DNA from 4 places in the Geobacillus sp. DSP4a genome. Region 2 is predicted to be linked to each of the others. Evidence: riboswitches for the same ligand, from Rfam matches in the RefSeq annotation. Region 2 holds a riboswitch; each other region holds the start of a gene.
The links. Region 2 has a riboswitch for cobalamin ahead of ETC02_RS06365 (ABC transporter substrate-binding protein). Riboswitches for the same ligand answer to the same signal wherever they lie in the genome.

Region 1 (4,810 bases), on a different contig from region 2:
TTGCTGCTTGCTCGTTTCAGCGGAAGTATTTTCTTTTTCCATATTCATGCCGGACATGTCGTGTCCCTGCATGGAAGATGGATTTGAGCAAGCTGCGCCAATCGCTGCTACTCCTGCGAAAATGGCGCCAAGCAGCCATTTTTTCATGTCGTTTTCCCTCCTTAAGCTTGTAGTGGGAGATGCAATGATATGATAAAAAATAGATGTGCAAAATGTATGGAGAAAATCGTTCAACTGAAATGTAAAAAAAGGCAAGCGATTCGGATTCACCGATGTCTAACGGTGGTAGGTAATCGCCTGCCGTCCCATTTGAACCCAAGCGTCGATAAAGTCTTGTTTCGGCTTTATCGTTAATATTATGAGGAACTGAAAATCTTGCAAGCAGTGTTCCTGAAAAAATGGAAACAGATTGTTTTTGAAACTTGACGTTGTGTACGATAGAATGAAAGTATCTTTGTATCCATCATTTTAGTTTTAAACAAAAAGGTTTTTCGTGTAGTTTTTGGATTCTTCTTAGCAAAGTGGGGGGACAATCATCGCCATGTGCGGTTTTATTGGCTGTATTCATGATCGCCCGAGAGCGATTGAGCAAACATGGAAAACAACGTTGGTGGAGATGAACCGCCTGATTACCCATCGCGGCCCCGACGATGAGGGGTATTTTTTTGATGACTACGTGAGTTTTGGTTTTCGGCGTTTGAGCATCATCGATCTGGAGGCGGGACATCAGCCGCTGTCTTATGAAAACGATCGATATTGGATCATTTTTAACGGGGAAATTTACAACTATCTTGAATTGCGGGAGGAGCTGGCGGCGAAAGGATATTCGTTTGCGACGCATTCGGATACTGAGGTGATTGTCGCCCTTTACAGCGCCGAAAAAGAAAAAGCGGTCGAAAAACTGCGCGGGATGTTTGCGTTTGTCATTTGGGACAAGCAAGAGAAAACGGTGTTTGCGGCGCGAGATCCGTTCGGCATTAAGCCGTTTTTTTATGTGGAGCAAGGAGACCGCACGTTTTTCGCTTCGGAAAAGAAAAGCATCTTGCTCGCTCTGGGACAGGAGTCGCTAAACGGCGATTCCCTGCAGCATTATTTAACATTCCAATATGTCCCTGAGCCGCTGACGATGTCGGCCGGCATTTACAAGCTGGAGCCGGGGCATTATCTCAAGAAACAAGTCGGAAAACCGCTCACCATTCATCGTTATTGGAAGGCATCCTTCGAGCCCATTCGCCAATCGGAAGAGGAGCTTGTCAAGCAAATCCGCGATGCGCTGTTTGATTCGGTCAACGTCCATATGCGCAGCGATGTGCCGGTCGGTGCGTTTTTGTCGGGAGGCATTGATTCATCGTTCATCGTCGCCATCGCGAAACAATTCCATCCGCACCTGAAGACATTTTCCGTCGGGTTTGAGCGGGAAGGGTTCAGTGAAATCGATGTCGCAAAAGAAACCGCAGAGAAGCTTGGGGTAGACAACATTAGCTATGTCATCTCACCGCAGGAGTATATGGAAGAGCTGCCGAAAATTATGTGGCATATGGACGATCCGCTTGCCGATCCTGCGGCTGTGCCGCTGTATTTTGTCGCTCGTGAGGCGAGAAAGCATGTCACGGTTGTGCTTTCCGGCGAGGGGGCGGACGCGCTGTTTGGCGGCTACAACATTTACCGCGAACCAGAGTCGCTGCGGCTGTTTGTGCGTATGCCAAACATCGTAAAAGCGGTGTTGCGGGTGATCGCGAAGATGCTTCCGGACGGGATGAAAGGAAAAAGCTTTTTGGAGCGCGGCACGACGCCGCTTGAAGAGCGGTATGTCGGCAATGCCAAAATCTATAGCGAAAAGGAAAAAGCGGCGCTGCTCAAAACGTACCGAGGAGGGTGCGAATATACGGCGGTGACGGCTCCGTTTTACCGCGAAACGCTTCATGACCCGCCCGTCAACCGGATGCAGTATATTGATCTTCATACATGGCTAAGGGGCGATATTTTAGTCAAAGCGGACAAAATGACGATGGCCCATTCGCTTGAGCTGCGCGTTCCCTTTTTAGACAAAAAGGTATTTGAGGTTGCTAGGCAAATCGCCCCTGATATGAAGATAGCCAACGGTACGACGAAATATATTTTACGTAAAGCCGCCGAAGGCATCGTACCGGATCATGTGTTAAACCGGAAAAAATTAGGGTTCCCCGTGCCGATTCGCCACTGGCTGAAAAACGAAATGTATGACTGGGCGAGACAGCTCATCAACGAAAGCGAAACCGATCATCTGTTCCATAAGGACGTGCTCTATCGGCTGCTGGATGAACATGCCCGCCACAAGGCGGACCACAGCCGCAAGCTGTGGACGGTCTTGGCGTTTATGGTTTGGCATCAAGTGTATGTGGAAAAGAAGTACGATTTTGCTCCATCCGTACAAAACGAGAAGCGGCCAGCGTCTGTTTTGGAGGCGTAGCAGGGAAACGATAGGGCGTTCTAAGGGCGACACCTAGAACGCCTTTTTCGATGGTGCGGACAGTTTCCTTGCCTTTGGCGAAGCGAAAGAGAAAATTTGCTTTCTCCCGCTCTTGCAATTTTCCCGGTTTTGGTATATGCTTGTTCCATCAGGATGCTAAACTACTATATATTGGTTTTGAGGTCTTTTTTTACAACTACATATTGTTCTGCTAAGCAACGGTGTCCATCAGGACTTAATAGGGAATCCGGTGCGAATCCGGAACTGCCCCCGCAACTGTATGTGCGGACGAAATGGGATGGCCACTGGCGGCAAGAGCTGTTCGGCGCGCCGCTGGGAAGGCCCCAAAGTAGGACGATGCACGAGTCAGGAGACCTGCCTTGCTTGGAACGTTTCATGTTCTTCGGGGTGTGAGAAGATGAAACGATAGGGGAAAAGAACAAGGGGTTCGTCTGCCTTTTTTCGTCTGTCGTTTCATCCGCTCGCCTGCCCGAGCGGATTTTTTTATGGAGGAGAGGGGAAACGAATGACAGTGTCCACGAAGTCTATTGTTGTCGATGATCAAGGAAAAGAGAAATCATTTTCGCGCGAGGAGTTTGCTAGGTTGGTGGAGCAGGCGGCGGCAGACTTTGTCCGTTTGTCGCTCGAGGAATATGAAGAACGTGTATGGCAGCTTCTCAGCCGAAAAGAGATGGTCACCTTCGAGCAGCTGTATCAAACCGCCATTTTGGAAGGGCTGTCGTATATTAGTGAGGAGGAGCCGGACTGGACGTTTGTGTGCGCCCGGCTGTATTTGCGGCAATTGTACCGCGAGGCGGCGCGGCAGCGCGGGTACGAGGAACGCGAGCGGTATGGCGATTTCTACTCGCTGCTTGTTGCGCTGACGGAACAAGGGGTGTACAGTCCGTTCTTGCTTGAACGTTATACGAAAGAAGAAGTCGACGCCATCGGTGCGTTTCTTGATCCGGAGAAGGACAAGCTGTTTACGTACATTGGGCTGCGCACGCTCGCGGACCGGTATTTGGCGCGCGATTATGAGCGGCGGTTGTATGAATTGCCGCAGGAGCGGTTTTTGGTCATTGCCATGACGCTCATGGCGAATGAACCGCAAAAGCGGCGCCTTGCGCTCGTGAAGGAAGCGTATTGGGCGTTAAGCAACTTATACATGACCGTGGCGACGCCGACGCTTGCCAACGCTGGGAAGTCGTACGGCCAGCTCTCAAGCTGCTTTGTCGATACGGTCGATGACAGCTTGCAAGGAATTTATGACAGCAACACCGACATCGCCAATTTGTCGAAATCGGGCGGCGGCATCGGCGTCTATTTAGGCAAAATCCGTTCGCGCGGCAGCGACATTAAAGGGTTCAAAGGGGTCTCTTCCGGCGTCATCCCGTGGATGAAGCAGTTGAACAATACAGCGGTGAGCGTCGATCAGCTGGGGCAGCGCAAAGGGGCCATTTCCGTCTATTTGGATGTATGGCATAAAGACATTTTTGCGTTTCTCGATGCGCGGCTCAACAACGGCGACGAACGGCTGCGGACGCATGATTTGTTCACCGGCGTGTGCATCCCGGACTTGTTCATGGAGCAAGTCGAACAGCGCGGCGACTGGTACTTGTTTGATCCGCATGAAGTGCGGAAGGTGATGGGGTTTAGCTTGGAAGATTTTTATGATGAGGAAAAAGGGCGCGGGAGTTTCCGCGAGAAATATTGGCAATGCGTCAACGAACCAAGGCTGTCGAAAGAAAAAGTGCCGGCGATCGACGTGATGAAAAGCATTATGCGCAGCCAGCTCGAGTCGGGGACGCCGTTTATGTTTTACCGCGATGAAGTGAACCGGCAAAACCCGAACCGCCATCTCGGGATGATCTACTGCAGCAACCTTTGCACGGAAATCGCGCAAAACCAAAGCCCGACAGTGACGAAGCGGCAATATGTGAAAGACGGGACGATCATCATTGAGAAAATCCCAGGCGATTTTGTCGTCTGCAACTTATCGTCGATCAACTTGGCGCGGGCGGTGACCGACGGCGTTTTGGCGCGGCTGATCCCGATTCAAATGCGGATGCTCGATAATGTCATTGATTTAAACAATATCCCTGTGCTGCAAGCCGGCCTGACGAACGAAAAATACCGCGCTGTCGGGCTTGGAACCTTTGGCTGGCATCATTTGTTGGCGTTAAAAGGCATTCGCTGGGAGTCGGACGAAGCGGTCCGCTATGCCGACGAGCTGTATGAAACGATCGCGTATTTGGCGATTCAAGCGAGCATGGAGCTCGCCAAAGAGAAAGGGAGCTACCCGGCGTTTCCAGGATCGGATTGGCAGACAGGCGCTTATTTTGAGCGGCGCGGCTACGAAAG
Region 2 (4,810 bases):
GCCCTATTTGTGCTGGGCTTTTTTATACACTAGCACTGGGGTGAATAGTTACGTTCAATCTTTAAGAGTTTTACAAAAGTTAGGGATGCAATTTGAAGGGGTTATGAGAGAACATTGGTATATTAAAGGTAAATTTAGGGATATGGCTATATACTCTATTCTAAAACGAGATTATTTTAAACCCGTGGTGCTAGATAAAATCAGACGAGCATAAAAATAGTCCTTGTATGAAAATTTCCTTTTAAAATGAAAGTGCTCACCTAACATTAGAAAGGAGAAATCCCATACAAGAGCGTCTTCATTTTACAACGGATCAAGCGGAAATTCAAAAGCAATATACGGCGATCTTGTTCTTGGTATCAGCGCAACTGTCTGGCGGCTCTAAATGTATTGTAGCGCTGAAATCGTCATTTGTTAAAGCAAGGAAATGGGTCATAATCGCCATTCATATTCTTGGAAAGTTGTTTTGTTTGGAGAGGGCTAGGATCATTCCGCGATGTAGGAGGAGAGCTTGATGGATAAACACCAACAAGCCATTATCACCGTTTCAGCCTATATTACGAATGACACGGGAGAGGTTTTGCTTGTTAAAAGCTATGACCGCTCCGATACGTGGGAAATGCCGGGTGGACAAGTTGAACCGGGCGAGCCGCTCGATCGGGCCGTTCATCGCGAGGTGCATGAAGAGACTGGCGTTGACATCCGTCTCATCGGGGTCAGCGGCGTGTATTACAATGAAACTAAAAATATCATAAACATTGTATTTAAAGCGACATATGTGAAAGGAAACGTTTCTCCCCAGCCTGAGGAAATTCAAAAGGCGAAGTTTGTGTTGATCGATGAGTCGAATATTGATGAATATGTGACATGGCCGCATTTGAAATCGCGGGTGCTCGATGCGATGAAAAGGGGATGCTCTGTTCCTTATGAAGCATGGGTCATGAATCCGTCTCGATTGTCTGCAAGAGTGGGAAGGTGAAGTGCTGTAAATTCATAGTTGTCAAATGCCAGGCCTTGCTTTAATATAAAAATGTCCATATCCGATAACTAAATCAATTCGCAGCAAGGCGCCGAAACGGCTTAATAGGGAATCCGGTGGGAATCCGGAGCTGTCCCCGCAACTGTCAATGCGGACGAAATGAAATCGCCACTGTACGGATAGATGGCTTGCGCTGTTTTCCGTACGGGAAGGCTTCAGAGTAGGATGAAGCATGAGCCAGTAGACCTGCCTTGCTTGCCGCAGTTTCCGAATCTTCGGGGGGTGAGACGTGGAAACAGTCGTACAGGGCATTGTTGTGCCCATTGGCGGTCTGTTTCGTGCTCATTCCCCGTTCGGACGGAATGGGCTTTTTTGTTGTACATACATCATCGAAGGGGGAATGACGGATGAAACGTTGGACATGGCCGGCGGTGGTGGCGGTGTTCTTCCTTTTGGCCGCCGTGCTGGTCGGCTGCAGCAGTGGAGCCAATAGCAACGCCCAGCCTGCGAAAAAAGAAGAACCGAAAACGGAACAAGCGGCGTTTCCGGTGACGGTGAAAGACGGGCTTGGCGAGGATGTCACGATCAAAGCGGAACCGAAAAAAATCGTCTCGCTCATCCCGAGCAATACGGAAATCGCCTATGCGTTGGGGTTGGGCGATAAGATCGTCGGCGTCAGCGATTTTGACAATTATCCGGAAGACGTCAAAACGAAAACGAAAATCGGCGGCATGGAATTCAACGTCGAGAAAATCATTTCGCTCAAACCGGATCTCGTCTTGGCCCACGCGTCAAGCGCCCATAACTCGCGCGATGGCCTCAAGCAATTGAAAGACGCCGGCATTACCGTGCTTGTCGTCAATGACGCGAAGTCGTTCGACGATGTATATGCGTCCATCGACTTGATCGGCAAAGCGACCGGGACGACAGACAAAGCGAAGCAAGTGATTGATGAGATGAAAGAGAAGCTTGCGAAAATCAAAGAAAAAGCGAAACAAATCCCGGCGGACAAACAGGCCAATGTCTGGATTGAAGTGTCGCCGCCGCCGCAAATTTATACGGCCGGCAAAGGGACGTTTATGGATGAGATGCTTCAAGTGATTTCGGCGAAAAACGTCGCCGGCAGCTTGGAAGGCTGGCCGATGGTGACGGAAGAAAAAGCCGTGGCCTATAAGCCGGATGTCATCATCACGACATACGGCGGAGCGAAGCAAGTGTTGGCGCGCGCCGCTTGGAAAGACGTGCCGGCGGTGAAAAACAAGCGGGTGTATGACGTCAACACCGACTTAGTAAGCCGACCGGGTCCGCGCCTTGTCGAAGGGGTCGAGGAACTTGCCAAAGCCATTTACCCGGATGTGTTCAAGTAAAATGTGGATGTATATATTGGCCGTCACCGCGGCCGTGTTATCGCTTCTCGTAGGGGTATCGACAGGATCGCTGTCGATTCCCTTTTCTTCTATTGTCCGCATTTTGGCGGCTGAATGGTTCGGAGCGGCGCTGCCTCGCCACATTCCGGCTGATTGGGTGCCGATCGTGATGGCGATCCGCTTGCCGCGCGTCGTGCTTGCGTTTTTGGTCGGGGCGTCATTGGCGCTGGCCGGGGCCGCGTTTCAAGGGCTGTTAAAAAATGCGCTCGCCGATCCGTACACGCTCGGTGTCTCGTCCGGCGCGTCGGTCGGGGCGGTGCTCGTCATCTTTCTCGGCTGGCAATGGCCGTTCTTTGGCACGTTCACGCTGCCGGTCGTGAGCATCTTGTTTGGCATGGCGACGCTTGCCGCCGTTTTGGCGTTCACTCGCGCTGTGGAGCGGCGCATGTCGGTTGAGACGATCATTTTAGCCGGCATTATCTTCGGCGCGTTTTTCAGCGCGTTCATTTCGCTCATGATCGCGTTGACCGGGGAAGAATTGCGGCAAATCATCTCATGGCTGATGGGGAGCGTGGCGATGCGCGGCTGGAAATACAGCGGGCTGTTGCTGCCGTTTTTTCTCGTTGGGGCCGCAGTGCTCATCGCCAACAGCCGCGAGTTGAACGCGTTTGCCTTTGGCGAGGAGGCGGCGCTTCATGTCGGCGTTGATGTTACGCGCCGAAAAGTCATCATTTTGACGGCAGCGGCGCTGCTCACCGGTGCGGCGGTGTCGGTGTCAGGGACGATCGGCTTTGTCGGGCTTGTCGTTCCGCATATGGTTCGGCTTGTGTGCGGGCCGAACTACCGGGTGCTGTTGCCGCTGTCGCTCTTGTACGGCGGTGCGTTTCTTGTGCTTGCCGATGTGGCGGCGCGGACGATCATTGAACCGCGCGAACTGCCGATCGGCGTCATTACGTCGCTGATCGGCGCTCCGCTATTTGCCGTCTTGTTTTTCCGAAAAACGAAACGAAAGATGGGATGACGATGCTCGAGGTGCGGGCCGTATCGCATCGATACGGGCAGCAACAAGTGCTTGATGGTGTGACGTTTGCCGTGGAAAAAGGCGAAATATTCGGCATCTTAGGGCCGAATGGCAGCGGGAAAACGACTTTGATCAAACTCATCAGCAAAGAGCTGCCGCTGGCAAGCGGGGAGATCGTCATCGATGGCCGAAAGCTCTCGGCGCTGTCTGCGAAGCAATGGGCGCGGATGGCCGCCGTCTTGCCGCAGACAGCGGAGGCGGCGCCCGGCTATACGGTGAGGGAAACGGTGGCGCTCGGCCGCTATCCTCATCAGCGCGGCTTCTTTCCGACGTGGACGGAGGACGATGAAGCCGCCCTCCGAGACGCGCTTGCGGCCGTCGGCCTGACGGGGAAAATCGATGAACCGCTCGAACGATTGAGCGGCGGCGAGCGGCAGCGCGCCTATTTGGCCCGCGCACTCGCCCAAGAGCCCAAGCTGCTCTTGCTCGATGAGCCGACGAACCATATGGATGTGAGCGGCCAAGTCCGGCTTTTGGACCGGCTCGCCGAAGCGGCGCACGCCCGCGGCTTGACGGTCGTCGCCGTTTTCCACGATATGAATGCGGCGAGCTTGTATTGCGATCGGGTGCTCGTGCTGAACAAAGGGAAAATAGCCGCGCTCGGCGCCCCTGCGGATGTCATGACGCCGGCGTTGCTTGAGGAAGTGTTTGCCGCGCCGATTGTGCGTCTGGCCCATCCGGCGTCGGCAACGCCGATGTTTTCGTTCATGCCGAACAAGAAGCAAGGAGAATCGCCGGTCGGCGGGCTGCGGCTTTCCTTTCTTGATGACGCCGCTGTGCTTACTGCGGCCGCGCCGCTTCGCGTCCTGTCCTCGGCATTGATCGGCGCCGGATTTCAATGGGCGACCCATTTTGTCAACCGCCAAGTCGGGTTGGATTACGATTGCAGTGATGCGGAAGGAGACATGCGCCGCTATTTGGAGCAGCACGGGTTTCCGCCGGAACGAACGGTCGGCATGATGACGGCGGTTGATGTCCGGGATGCTGTTTGGCTTCAGAAAGAAGGGGAAGCGTTTTCGATTGCGGTCATGGCGACCGCTGGCGTCGGCAATGCCGTCGATGCCGCTCGGGCGTGGCAGCATCAGCCGCTAGCGGCAAGACCGGGGACGATCAACATGGTGGTGGTCATTGACGGAGTGCTGACGGAAGCAGCGTTTGTCCAGGCGGTGATGACAGCGACAGAAGCGAAGGCAAAAGCGCTCGCCGATTGTTCGGTTTGCGACCCGGAAACCGGGACGCTTGCCACCGGTACGTCGACCGATTCGCTCGCTGTGGCGGCGACGCAAACCGGGCAGGTCTTTGCCTATGCCGGAACGGCGACGGAGCTTGGCCGGGCGCTCGGCCGGCTTGTGTATGAGGCAACAGTTGAGGCGCTTGGCCGCT
Region 3 (4,810 bases), on a different contig from region 2:
TGCCGCCAATGCGTTCCCCCGCTGCGGGCTCGCAGCGCCAGCATTAGCTCTGCGGCCGCCTGCTCGAGCAAAAAGATAAAGCGATACATAAGAAAGCAAAGTTCCACGAGCGCCGCCGGCAGCCGCATTCGCCTCAGCACCGCAATCAAGTCCGGCGCCGGCGTCGTAATGAGAAGGAAAAACAAGCACGACCAGGCGGCAAGGGAGCGGACGGCGAGCTTTGCAGCCGGCTGCAGCTGGCTGTCGATGAAAGTTATTTGAAAAGGAACCGACACGGACACAACGAGCGTCAGCAGGCTGAGCCCTAAAAAAACGGAGGCGGCGAGCATCGCTTTTCCATACACGGAAAACGGCACTCGTGCACGAGCGACAATCCAATACGCCATTCCGATGAGCACAAGCCATTGTTCGCGCCAGCCGCCCATCATGACAACGGCAAGCATAACAAACGCCACGATCAGCTTCCACTCCGCCCGCCATGCCCGCAGCCGGTTGTCATACGCCCAACGGTCAAACTCGCGAATCATGGCTGTTTTTCCGCTCCGAACGCCCTTTGTACAACCCGACGACGTAGCCGATCACGCCGGCGCCAAGCGCGGCTTGCAGCGAGAACAGAAGCGTTTCGACTTCGCCGCCTGGAGGGGTGAAGATCGACTCAAACCACGGCCGGTAATGCGGGTTGAGCGTTTGAATGGCTTTTTCCGCCTGATCGTCCGTTCCACCGAATTCCGATCCGCGCGCCCACCAAAGCGGAATGATGACAAGCAAAGCAGCCAGCAACACGAGCAAGCCATTTTTCTTCATCGCATTACGCCCCCTTTTCCTTTTGGAACAGCGGAGAAGCTTGATAGGAGGAAAGCCAGTTCCAGACGATTACCGTTATGATGCCTTCCGTCACCGCCAACGGCACTTGAGTAATGGCAAAAATGCCGGCGAATTTCAAAAACGAGGCGGTGACTCCCCCATCAGGAGACGGAAACGCCAGGGCAAGCTGCAGGGACGTCATGACATATGTAGCCAAATCAGACAAACAAGCGGCAAGAAACAAAGCCGCTCGATTGGATACCGCCCCTTTTCGGCACAGTTGATACACTCCGTACGCGACGAACGGGCCGACGATCGCCATTGACATCGCATTGGCCCCAAGCGTCGTCACTCCTCCGTGGGCAAGAAGCAGCGCTTGAAAGAGAAGAACGACTGTGCCGATCACCACCATCACCCATGGTCCAAACAAAACCGAGCCGAAGCCGATCCCGGTCGGATGCGAGCTGCTGCCGGTGACGGATGGAATTTTCAACGCCGACAATACAAATGTAAACGCGCCAGCTAACGCCATCAGAAGCTTATGTTCGGGGTGCTGCTTCAGCGTATGCACAAGCCGCCGCAATCCGAACACAAAGAACGGCAAAAACAACAGCCACCAAAACAGCGCCCATTTGACAGGCAAAAATCCTTCCATAATATGCATGGCATACGCTTCATTTTCATTCGTCAACAAAAAATAGGAAACGAACAAAGCCACCATTCCGCTCCATCGAACCGCTCTCTTCATTTATCCCTTCACTCCTTTCGCAGCATGTTCCGTTTTCCGTTTTCCGCTTGGCGCCTCCCGTTCGCCGGCTGGCGTCAACACCAATTCGCCTTCGTATTCATACGTCGCCCACTCCCGCATCGGAACCCCCTCACCCAAATGGGCGCGCACAACCTCCTTCGCCCGCTCCGGCGTCATCTGTCGATACCAGATGCCTTGCGGATAGACGATCATCACACACGCATCTTGACAGCGTCCGTTGCAGCGCGTCCTTGTTGTATGGACAGCGTCGTCAAGCCCGAGACGGGCGATCTCCTCGCGCACCGCGGTTGTCACGTCATCTCCGCCATGGCGGAGGCACGTCCCTCCGTTGCAAATGAGCACATGATGCTTCATTCCCCGCAAATCCCACGTCGCCACCGAATCCCCCCTTTTTGGCTAGAATGATAGAATTTAGACGCAGACAGACGGGCAGGTTTTCGGCAAAAGAAAAAGCACCTCTACAGCAGAGGTGCAGAAAAATGTATACGAAAGCCGTAAACGGCCCAAACAGGGCCCCTAAAGCCGTCATTCTCCCGCACGTCTGCCTATAGTCCCGTAGGCATCCGTCCGATCCAAACAAGGCAGGTCTCCTGACTTAGGATCATCGCTTGGCGGCGTCTTCCCGAAGCATCCTTCAGTGACTTGTTGCCGCAAAGCTCCCCATCACAGTGGCGGGCACCGTGCCGGATTTTCACCGGGCTTCCCTTTTCACCCAAACCCTAGAGCAGGCTTAGGCACCTTGTCTGTTTCTCGCCTATTGATCTTGTCATGGAACAAGCATCCGTTCTCATCGTAGTACAACTTGATGGCAGGCGTCAACCGTTTTTTGCCGACAAATCTTCGCGGGCGACGACAACGCCGTCGGCATCGGCGTACACGTATGCGCCCGGCTCCCAGCGGACGCCGCCGAACTCGAGCACAACGTCGCGGGCGCCTTTTCCTTCTTTTTGGCATTTCGAGCGGGCGTTCCATTTCAACCAGAACGATACATCTCCAACTTGTCCAGGTCTAAGACAAATCCAGCGCCCAGCAATATATCCAATCCTAACAAACCGTTAATCCCCTCATAGTCCATCCCGCTAAAATCAATTTCATACTCTCTTAGCTGGAAAGAATCTAGCTGAATACAGTCTAATTTTTTTGTAAACGCGTACTCTTTCCCACCGATTCCGTAATAAGCCACAATACGATCGCCCGGCTCTACCCGCAAATGAATATCTTCTACTGCATTTTGAGAAATCACTGTTTTCGCCGCACCAGTATCAATCACCATATTATGAATCAACTTAGACCTTCCTTGATAAACGATTTCGATCGATGCAAACAGCAAGCCTTCACGATATTCAATCTGCATAATGAAATTTCCCTCTCAGGCCAATCGCTCCCCGAACTTTTAAAACAATCTCCTTGTGGCTAGTATGATAAACAAGCTGATTCCCTTTCGATTGCAGCAACTCACGAGTTGCATCCTTGTCCGAAACCGTTCCGATAACAGCCACCTCTTCAATGATTTCTTGATCTCCCTCTAAATGGGACTTTAATACTTGTAATTTCACAAATTGATTTGGATACAATGAACGCACTTCCTGCCATTCCATCTCCATCGCCTCAACCTGTTCGTTGTATTGAACGAGACTCGACCGCAGCCGTCAACCATTTTTCGCCAACAAATCTTTGTTGGCGACGACAACGCCGTCCGCATCAGCGTACACGTACGCCCCTGGCTCCCAGCGGACGCCGCCGAACTCGAGCACAACGTCGCGGGCGCCTTTTCCTTCTTTTTTGCTTTTCACTGGGCATGTGCCGATCGCCATCACGCCAATCGGCATGGCGCCAATTTCCGCTGAATCGCGGATGCAGCCGTGGATGATGACGCCAGCAAGCCCCCTCTCGCAAGCGATTTGCGCCAGCCGGTCGCCTAATAGCGCGACGCGGCGCGAGCCTTTTCCATCGACCACGAGCACCGTCCCCGGCGGCACCGTCTCCAGCGCTTCGCGGACAAGGACGTTGTCCTCAAACACGTCGACCGTCGCGATCGGCCCGGAAAACATCCGTTTTCCGCCGTACGATTGGAACGGCAACTCGCATACTTGCAACTCGTCTAAAAATTGATCGCATAAATCAGCTGTTTTCATGACCCTCTCCCCTTTCGCTTTTTTCATTCGCCGCCATTCGTCAAAATCCTGCCGACTCCACATTTTTTGCGGCGCTGTTTCTGCTCGGGAATCGGATGCGTATCCTTGCAGGACCGCTGAAAACGATAAAAAGATGTTCTCGTCCCCGCTTTCCGGCGAACGAAAAAACGGCCCCACACAACATGGCGGAAACCGTTTTGGCCGCCGGGGCGAGCGGACCCCGTCCGGCGATTCAGCTGGGCTAGCTGGATTCGAACCAGCGCATCACGGAGTCAAAGTCCGTTGCCTTACCGCTTGGCTATAGCCCAACGTTTTGTTGTCGTTTACAGTATGCGGCATGATAACGCACTTTATGCATCAAACTGAATATCCCTTTGCTTGATGTGCGAAACTATCGGTACAAGCATCCTTTTCCCACTATATCACCTCGTTTTTCCCTCGCACTTGTTTTCCCGATATGATATACTGAAAGGGGAGAGATGTATATGCGCCGGATCACGGTTTTTCGCTCCTATCTTTGCGCATTGTTTTTGTTATCGTTGCCGATCGTCTTAGCGGCCGCGGCTGCCTGGCAGCCACCCAGCCAGCCGAAAACCGCCGTCATCGCCCACCGCGGCGCGTCCGGACACGCGCCGGAGCATACGCTCTCATCCTACCGCCTCGCCGCCCTCATGAATGCCGATTATATCGAAGTCGATGTGCGCGCAACGAAAGACGGGAAGCTCGTTGCCCTGCATGATGCGACGCTCGCCCGGACGACAAATGCCGAAACGGTTTACCCGCACCGGTCGCCATGGCGGGTCAGCGATTTTTCATTGCGTGAGCTCAAAAAATTGGATGCCGGGTCGTGGTTTCATCCACGCTTTGCCGGCGAGCGCATCCCGACGCTTGATGAGGTGATTCAGATGCTGAAAGCGGAGCGTGTGGAAGCCCCGTTGTACATCGAAACGAAACAGCCCGGCATCGAAGAGGCGGTCGTCCATCTATTGAAAAAACACGGTTTCCTGCAACAGCGCCGCGTCATGTTTCAATCGTTCCACCCGGAAAGCTTGCAAGCGCTCCGGCCGCTCATCCCGTACGGCATTCGGCTCATTCAATTGGT
Region 4 (4,810 bases), on a different contig from region 2:
GCGAGCCCTTTTTGGCGGCGAAGATGATTAAGGAGCGACTCGCGGAACGCGTCGTTGTGGAAAAGATCGTGAAAATAGGTGCCCATCACTCGTTCATCCTCGCTTTTCCCGCCTTCTTTCCGCCTGTGCATCTCAAGCCCGTGCATCTCAATAAGAGGAATATACCCTGCTAACGGCTCAGAACGGCCCATATGAATCTCATATCCTTTCACAGCAAACCGCTCCCCGGCAAATGTTACGATTCCTTCCGATAGAATCGTCGTTTTTTCGCGCTCTAGCGTCGTCGCAATCGGCAACAGTCCCAGCCCCTCAGTTTCCCGAATCGGCGTCTCCACCTCGAACGGATCGCGGATGATGGCGCCTAGCATTTGATAGCCGCCGCATATGCCAATGATCATCACCTTATGATGATGGAAAAGCTTTTCGATTTGCGCAGCGATGCCGTGTCGCTTCATATATAATAGATCTTCAATGGTGTTTTTGCTTCCCGGCAAAATCAACAAATCCGGCTTCCCAAGCTGAGATGCCGTCGTCACAAAGCGCACGTGGCAATCAGGTTCGGCGAAAAACGGATCGATGTCGGTAAAATTGGCGATTTTCGGGTAGCGAATCACAGCGATATCGATGTCTTTTTCCGGGTTTGCCGTCGTTGGCACTTGATCTAAAGAAACAGAATCTTCAGCGTCAATATGCAAATTCGGCAAATACGGCACCACCCCGAGCACCGGAACGCCGGTATATTGTTCAAACCAATCAAGCCCCGGCTTCAATAGCGCCAAATCACCGCGGAATTTATTAATGATCACGCCGATAATGCGCTGGCGTTCTTCTTTTTCTAGCAGCTGCAAGGTGCCGACTAAGCTGGCGAACACGCCGCCCCGTTCAATATCGCCAATCAGTACAACCGGGGCATTGGCCATGTGCGCGACCCGCATATTGACGAGCTCCCGGTCGTTCAAATTGATTTCCGCCGGGCTCCCTGCGCCTTCGATCACGATCCGGTCGTATTCGTTCATTAAGACATCGAGAGACTCGCGGATGATCGCCAGCCCCTTTTCAAAAAATTCGCTGCGGTACGCGAGCGCCTGCATATTTTTATACGGCCTTCCGTGCACGACGATTTGCGATTCATACTCGCGGCTTGGTTTAATTAGAATCGGATTCATATCCGTTGTTGCGACAACGCCGGCAGCTTCCGCCTGTATCCCTTGTGCCCGCCCGATTTCTTTTCCATCGATCGTCACATATGAATTAAGAGACATGTTTTGTGATTTAAACGGAGCTGTTTTCCAACCGCTTTGCGCGAAAATGCGGCAAAACGCCGTCGCGATCACGCTTTTTCCCGCATCGGAATGCGTGCCTTGAAACATGATCGGCAATGCTTTAGCCACCGCGCTTCACCTCCTCGCACTGCGCCAGCCAATTTTCGACCATCAACGGACAGGAAGCAAAATGAAAATGCACATAGCCCGCAACTAACCGTTTATATTGATAGCCGTCTTTTTTCGTGCCGCTCAATCCCGATGTTTCATAGGCAAACTTGACGGCACCGTCCGTTTCATATGTCGAATAATGGAACTCATGGCCGCGCGCCGTCCATCCATCCGGAAGCAACAAGTTGCCCGGCTCGCCTTTCACTTCGCGATATCCCAGCGCGGCAAGCCGCGAATGCATCACCACCCGTGCTGGAATAACGCCGACCATTTCATAGTACGCGCCGTCCGTTGTTTGAATGCCTTCCGTTAAAAACATAAACCCTCCGCACTCGGCCAATGTCGGCAAACCGTTTTCAATCGCCGTTTGGATCGATTGCTTTACATGCATTTGTTCCGAAAGCTGTTTCGCGAACTCTTCGGGAAACCCGCCGCCAATGTATAACCCATGCACCCCATCTGGCAGCGGCTCGCCGGCAAGCGGGGAGAAAAAGACTAACTCGGCGCCATACGCTTGTAACAGCTCTAAATTTTCCGGATAGTAAAAATGAAACGCCGCGTCTTTTGCGACCGCAATCCGCACATCATACGATTTGTTTACATCGAAATACGATCGAGGAACGTTTAATGCTGGCGCTTCCGCCAGCTGTAGCAATGCGTTAAGATCCACTGTCTTGGCAATGCGCTCGCCTAATTCCGCAAAAAAAAATGATCTAATTCTCCACGCTCAATCGATGGAATGAGCCCTAAGTGACGCTCCGGAATGTGGAGCGCATCCTCTTTCGTTAAAAATCCAATCACGGGAATGCCACATTCTTGTTCAATCGCCGTTTTTACAAGGCAGAAATGTCCTTCGCTGCCAACACGGTTGGCAATCACTCCAGCAATGCGGACGCGGCCGTCGAACGTCTGAAAGCCGCGCACGATCGCCGCCGCGCTTCTCGCCATCCCTGCGCAATCAACGACAAGGAGCACCGGGCTGTCGGTGAGGACGCTAATTTCCGCCGTCGAACCTTCATTGCTTGTCGGGCGTTCACCGTCAAACATCCCCATCACCCCTTCGATAATGGCGATGTCAGCGCCTTCGCACCCTTTTGCACAAATCGCCCGCACCGTTTCCGGCCCGACCATCCAGCTGTCCAAATTGCGCGATGTTCTCCCTGTTACGGCCGTATGATACGTCGGGTCAATGTAATCAGGGCCGCACTTAAATCCTTGCACGATATAACCTTTCTGTTTTAACGCCGCCATCAGGCCGAGCGTGACGGTCGTTTTGCCGGCGCCGCTTTCCGTTCCAGCCACTACAATTCTGTGCATGTTGTTTTCCTCCATCAGTTAAATAAAAAGCACCCCTATATACGCAGAGGTGCAGAAAAATGCATACCAATAGCCAAAAAGTACACGCTTCTCCCGCACGTCTACCTATAATCCCGTAGGTATCCGTCCGAACAAATAAGGCAGGTCTCCTGACTTAGGATCATCGCTTTGTTGCACCTTCCCGAAGTTTCCTTCAGTGGCATGATGCAACAAAGCTCCCCATCACAGTGGCGGGTACCGTGACGGATTTTCACCGTACTTCCCAAGCCTATTCCCTTATGGGAAAAGGCACCTTATTTGCTTTGACACGCTATGTAGTTGTCTATGAAATAAGTTTTCTTAAGTACAAATTTTCAAACATCGTCAATCACTTTTTGGTAATTCTCTTTTTGCTACTACAATTCCGTCGCTGTCGGCATAAACATAAGCGCCTGGCTCCCAAAGGACACCGCCAAATTCAAGCGCGACATCCCGCTTTCCTTTTCCTTCTTTTTTGCTTTTCACCGGGCATGTACCGATCGCCATTACCCCAAACGGCATATTCGCGATTTCCGCGGAATCGCGAATGCAGCCATGGATAATCACGCCCGCAAGTCCACGATCGCAGGCGATTTGTGCCAGACGATCTCCGAGTAACGCACAATTGCGTGAACCTTTTCCGTCAACAACTAACACTGTTCCCGCAGGAACGGTTTCTAACGCCTCGCGGACGAGCACGTTATCCTCGAACACCTCAACGGTCGCAATCGGTCCGGAAAATTCTTTTTTGCCTCCGTACGATTGCATCGGCAACTGGCATACTTGCAATTCACTCAAAAATTCATCGCATAAATCTGCTGTCTTCACCACAATCCCCTCCTCGCTACGTATATTTGACATCTTTGTCGAAACTCCTTCTTTTTCCACAAAAAAACAGACAAGCGACATTGCTTGCCTGTTTCCAAACTGGGCTAGCTGGATTCGAACCAGCGCATCACGGAGTCAAAGTCCGTTGCCTTACCACTTGGCTATAGCCCAATTATTATAAATACGTTAAAATGCCATAAAAACAACCATTAAAAAGCACTCACCTTCGCAGGCATAACGTATTTTTGTTATAAATGCCTACGTATTAACACAAACACCTAACGTATTCAATTGTAGTATGACCACATTGATATTGCAATATGCGTAAAAAACAACAGGCGTTAACCTGTTACGTTTATCACCGCCTTTTCACCGCAATTCCTAATTTTTATATCGTATACCTTCTTAGCTATTTAACTCCGTATTTATCGACAATTTCCTTTAAATAAAGCTCTACCTTGAAATAACTGTGGATAACTTTTACTGTTATTTCATCCATCGATGTGCCAATTATTATTGGCATGGGTGTCTGTTATCGTTAATTGTTGATTTTCGACCAAATGAAAAGCCAACTTATGATTGATAAAAAACGGGTTTACTTATAGAGTGCAAAAAGTTAAATAAACATACCGAATAACATTGCAATTAACAATCAAATCTCTGTGCAAATCAGATATTAATTCACAAAAAAGGAGCTTGAAATACTAAGATCCTTTAATCATTTCTTTTATTAATGAAATGCAGTCTCTTGTTTATCATTATTTTTTAAAAACAATTTTTTGTCTTTATATGCGGCTTGATCTTGTTATTCGTCCCTTCCATTTTCCCATTCGAATAAGCGAATAAGGCGACAAAATGCACGAAATGATTTCTTCTGTTCGTTTTGCGAGTGCTTTTGCGATGGCACGCACAACAGAACAAGTACAAAACAAATACCGATGAATCCAAGCTTCCAAGCGACGTTTCGCCTGTCGTTCGCCTTGGCTTTTGGATACATAGCGAAAATGTTGGAGGGATTGATAAACAACCTGTAGGTAATCGCTTTCTTTACACCACTCCCGTACCGTTTGACGTTCCTCCTCGGTTAATTTCTCTGGGCATTGGCTCAATAAACAACAAACGTACCGAACATTTCCGTGTTTCTTGCCCCCTTTGGCTAAATATTTGCGACACCGATCTAAGGCTTCCGTAAACAGCTGAATGACATGAAAATA

Region 1: it holds a riboswitch for cobalamin, as region 2 does, so the genes downstream of both, ETC02_RS14250 (ribonucleoside-diphosphate reductase subunit alpha) here and ETC02_RS06365 (ABC transporter substrate-binding protein) in region 2, are expected to answer to the same signal.
Region 3: it holds a riboswitch for cobalamin, as region 2 does, so the genes downstream of both, ETC02_RS10415 ((2Fe-2S) ferredoxin domain-containing protein) here and ETC02_RS06365 (ABC transporter substrate-binding protein) in region 2, are expected to answer to the same signal.
Region 4: it holds a riboswitch for cobalamin, as region 2 does, so the genes downstream of both, ETC02_RS08220 (cobyrinic acid a,c-diamide synthase CobB) here and ETC02_RS06365 (ABC transporter substrate-binding protein) in region 2, are expected to answer to the same signal.

The regions. Positions count from the first base shown of each region.
Region 1 covers NZ_SDLD01000048.1:11,179-15,988, reverse strand. Annotated here, with positions in the region: gene ETC02_RS14260 (multicopper oxidase family protein) at 1-147, opposite strand, end outside; gene asnB (asparagine synthase (glutamine-hydrolyzing)) at 542-2,449, shown strand; cobalamin riboswitch at 2,651-2,846, shown strand; gene ETC02_RS14250 (ribonucleoside-diphosphate reductase subunit alpha) at 2,976-4,810, shown strand, end outside.
Region 2 covers NZ_SDLD01000012.1:59,780-64,589, reverse strand. Annotated here, with positions in the region: partial or broken gene ETC02_RS17660 (GNAT family N-acetyltransferase) at 1-214, shown strand, start outside; partial or broken gene ETC02_RS18580 (IS982 family transposase) at 285-466, shown strand; gene ETC02_RS06370 (NUDIX hydrolase) at 512-979, shown strand; cobalamin riboswitch at 1,049-1,247, shown strand; gene ETC02_RS06365 (ABC transporter substrate-binding protein) at 1,387-2,346, shown strand; gene ETC02_RS06360 (FecCD family ABC transporter permease) at 2,333-3,367, shown strand; gene ETC02_RS06355 (adenosylcobinamide amidohydrolase) at 3,364-4,810, shown strand, end outside.
Region 3 covers NZ_SDLD01000026.1:22,377-27,186, reverse strand. Annotated here, with positions in the region: gene ETC02_RS10430 (energy-coupling factor transporter transmembrane component T family protein) at 1-527, opposite strand, end outside; gene ETC02_RS10425 (energy-coupling factor ABC transporter substrate-binding protein) at 511-804, opposite strand; gene ETC02_RS10420 (energy-coupling factor ABC transporter permease) at 809-1,552, opposite strand; gene ETC02_RS10415 ((2Fe-2S) ferredoxin domain-containing protein) at 1,553-1,951, opposite strand; cobalamin riboswitch at 2,137-2,330, opposite strand; partial or broken gene ETC02_RS18380 (RraA family protein) at 2,389-2,529, opposite strand; gene ETC02_RS10405 (retropepsin-like aspartic protease) at 2,547-2,927, opposite strand; gene ETC02_RS10400 (hypothetical protein) at 2,917-3,171, opposite strand; gene rraA (ribonuclease E activity regulator RraA) at 3,223-3,708, opposite strand; tRNA gene ETC02_RS10390 (tRNA-Gln) at 3,945-4,016, opposite strand; gene ETC02_RS10385 (glycerophosphodiester phosphodiesterase family protein) at 4,194-4,810, shown strand, end outside.
Region 4 covers NZ_SDLD01000018.1:47,292-52,101, reverse strand. Annotated here, with positions in the region: gene ETC02_RS08225 (cobyric acid synthase) at 1-1,391, opposite strand, end outside; partial or broken gene ETC02_RS08220 (cobyrinic acid a,c-diamide synthase CobB) at 1,384-2,750, opposite strand; cobalamin riboswitch at 2,873-3,061, opposite strand; gene rraA (ribonuclease E activity regulator RraA) at 3,114-3,596, opposite strand; tRNA gene ETC02_RS08210 (tRNA-Gln) at 3,696-3,767, opposite strand; partial or broken gene ETC02_RS08205 (ISL3 family transposase) at 4,392-4,810, opposite strand, start outside.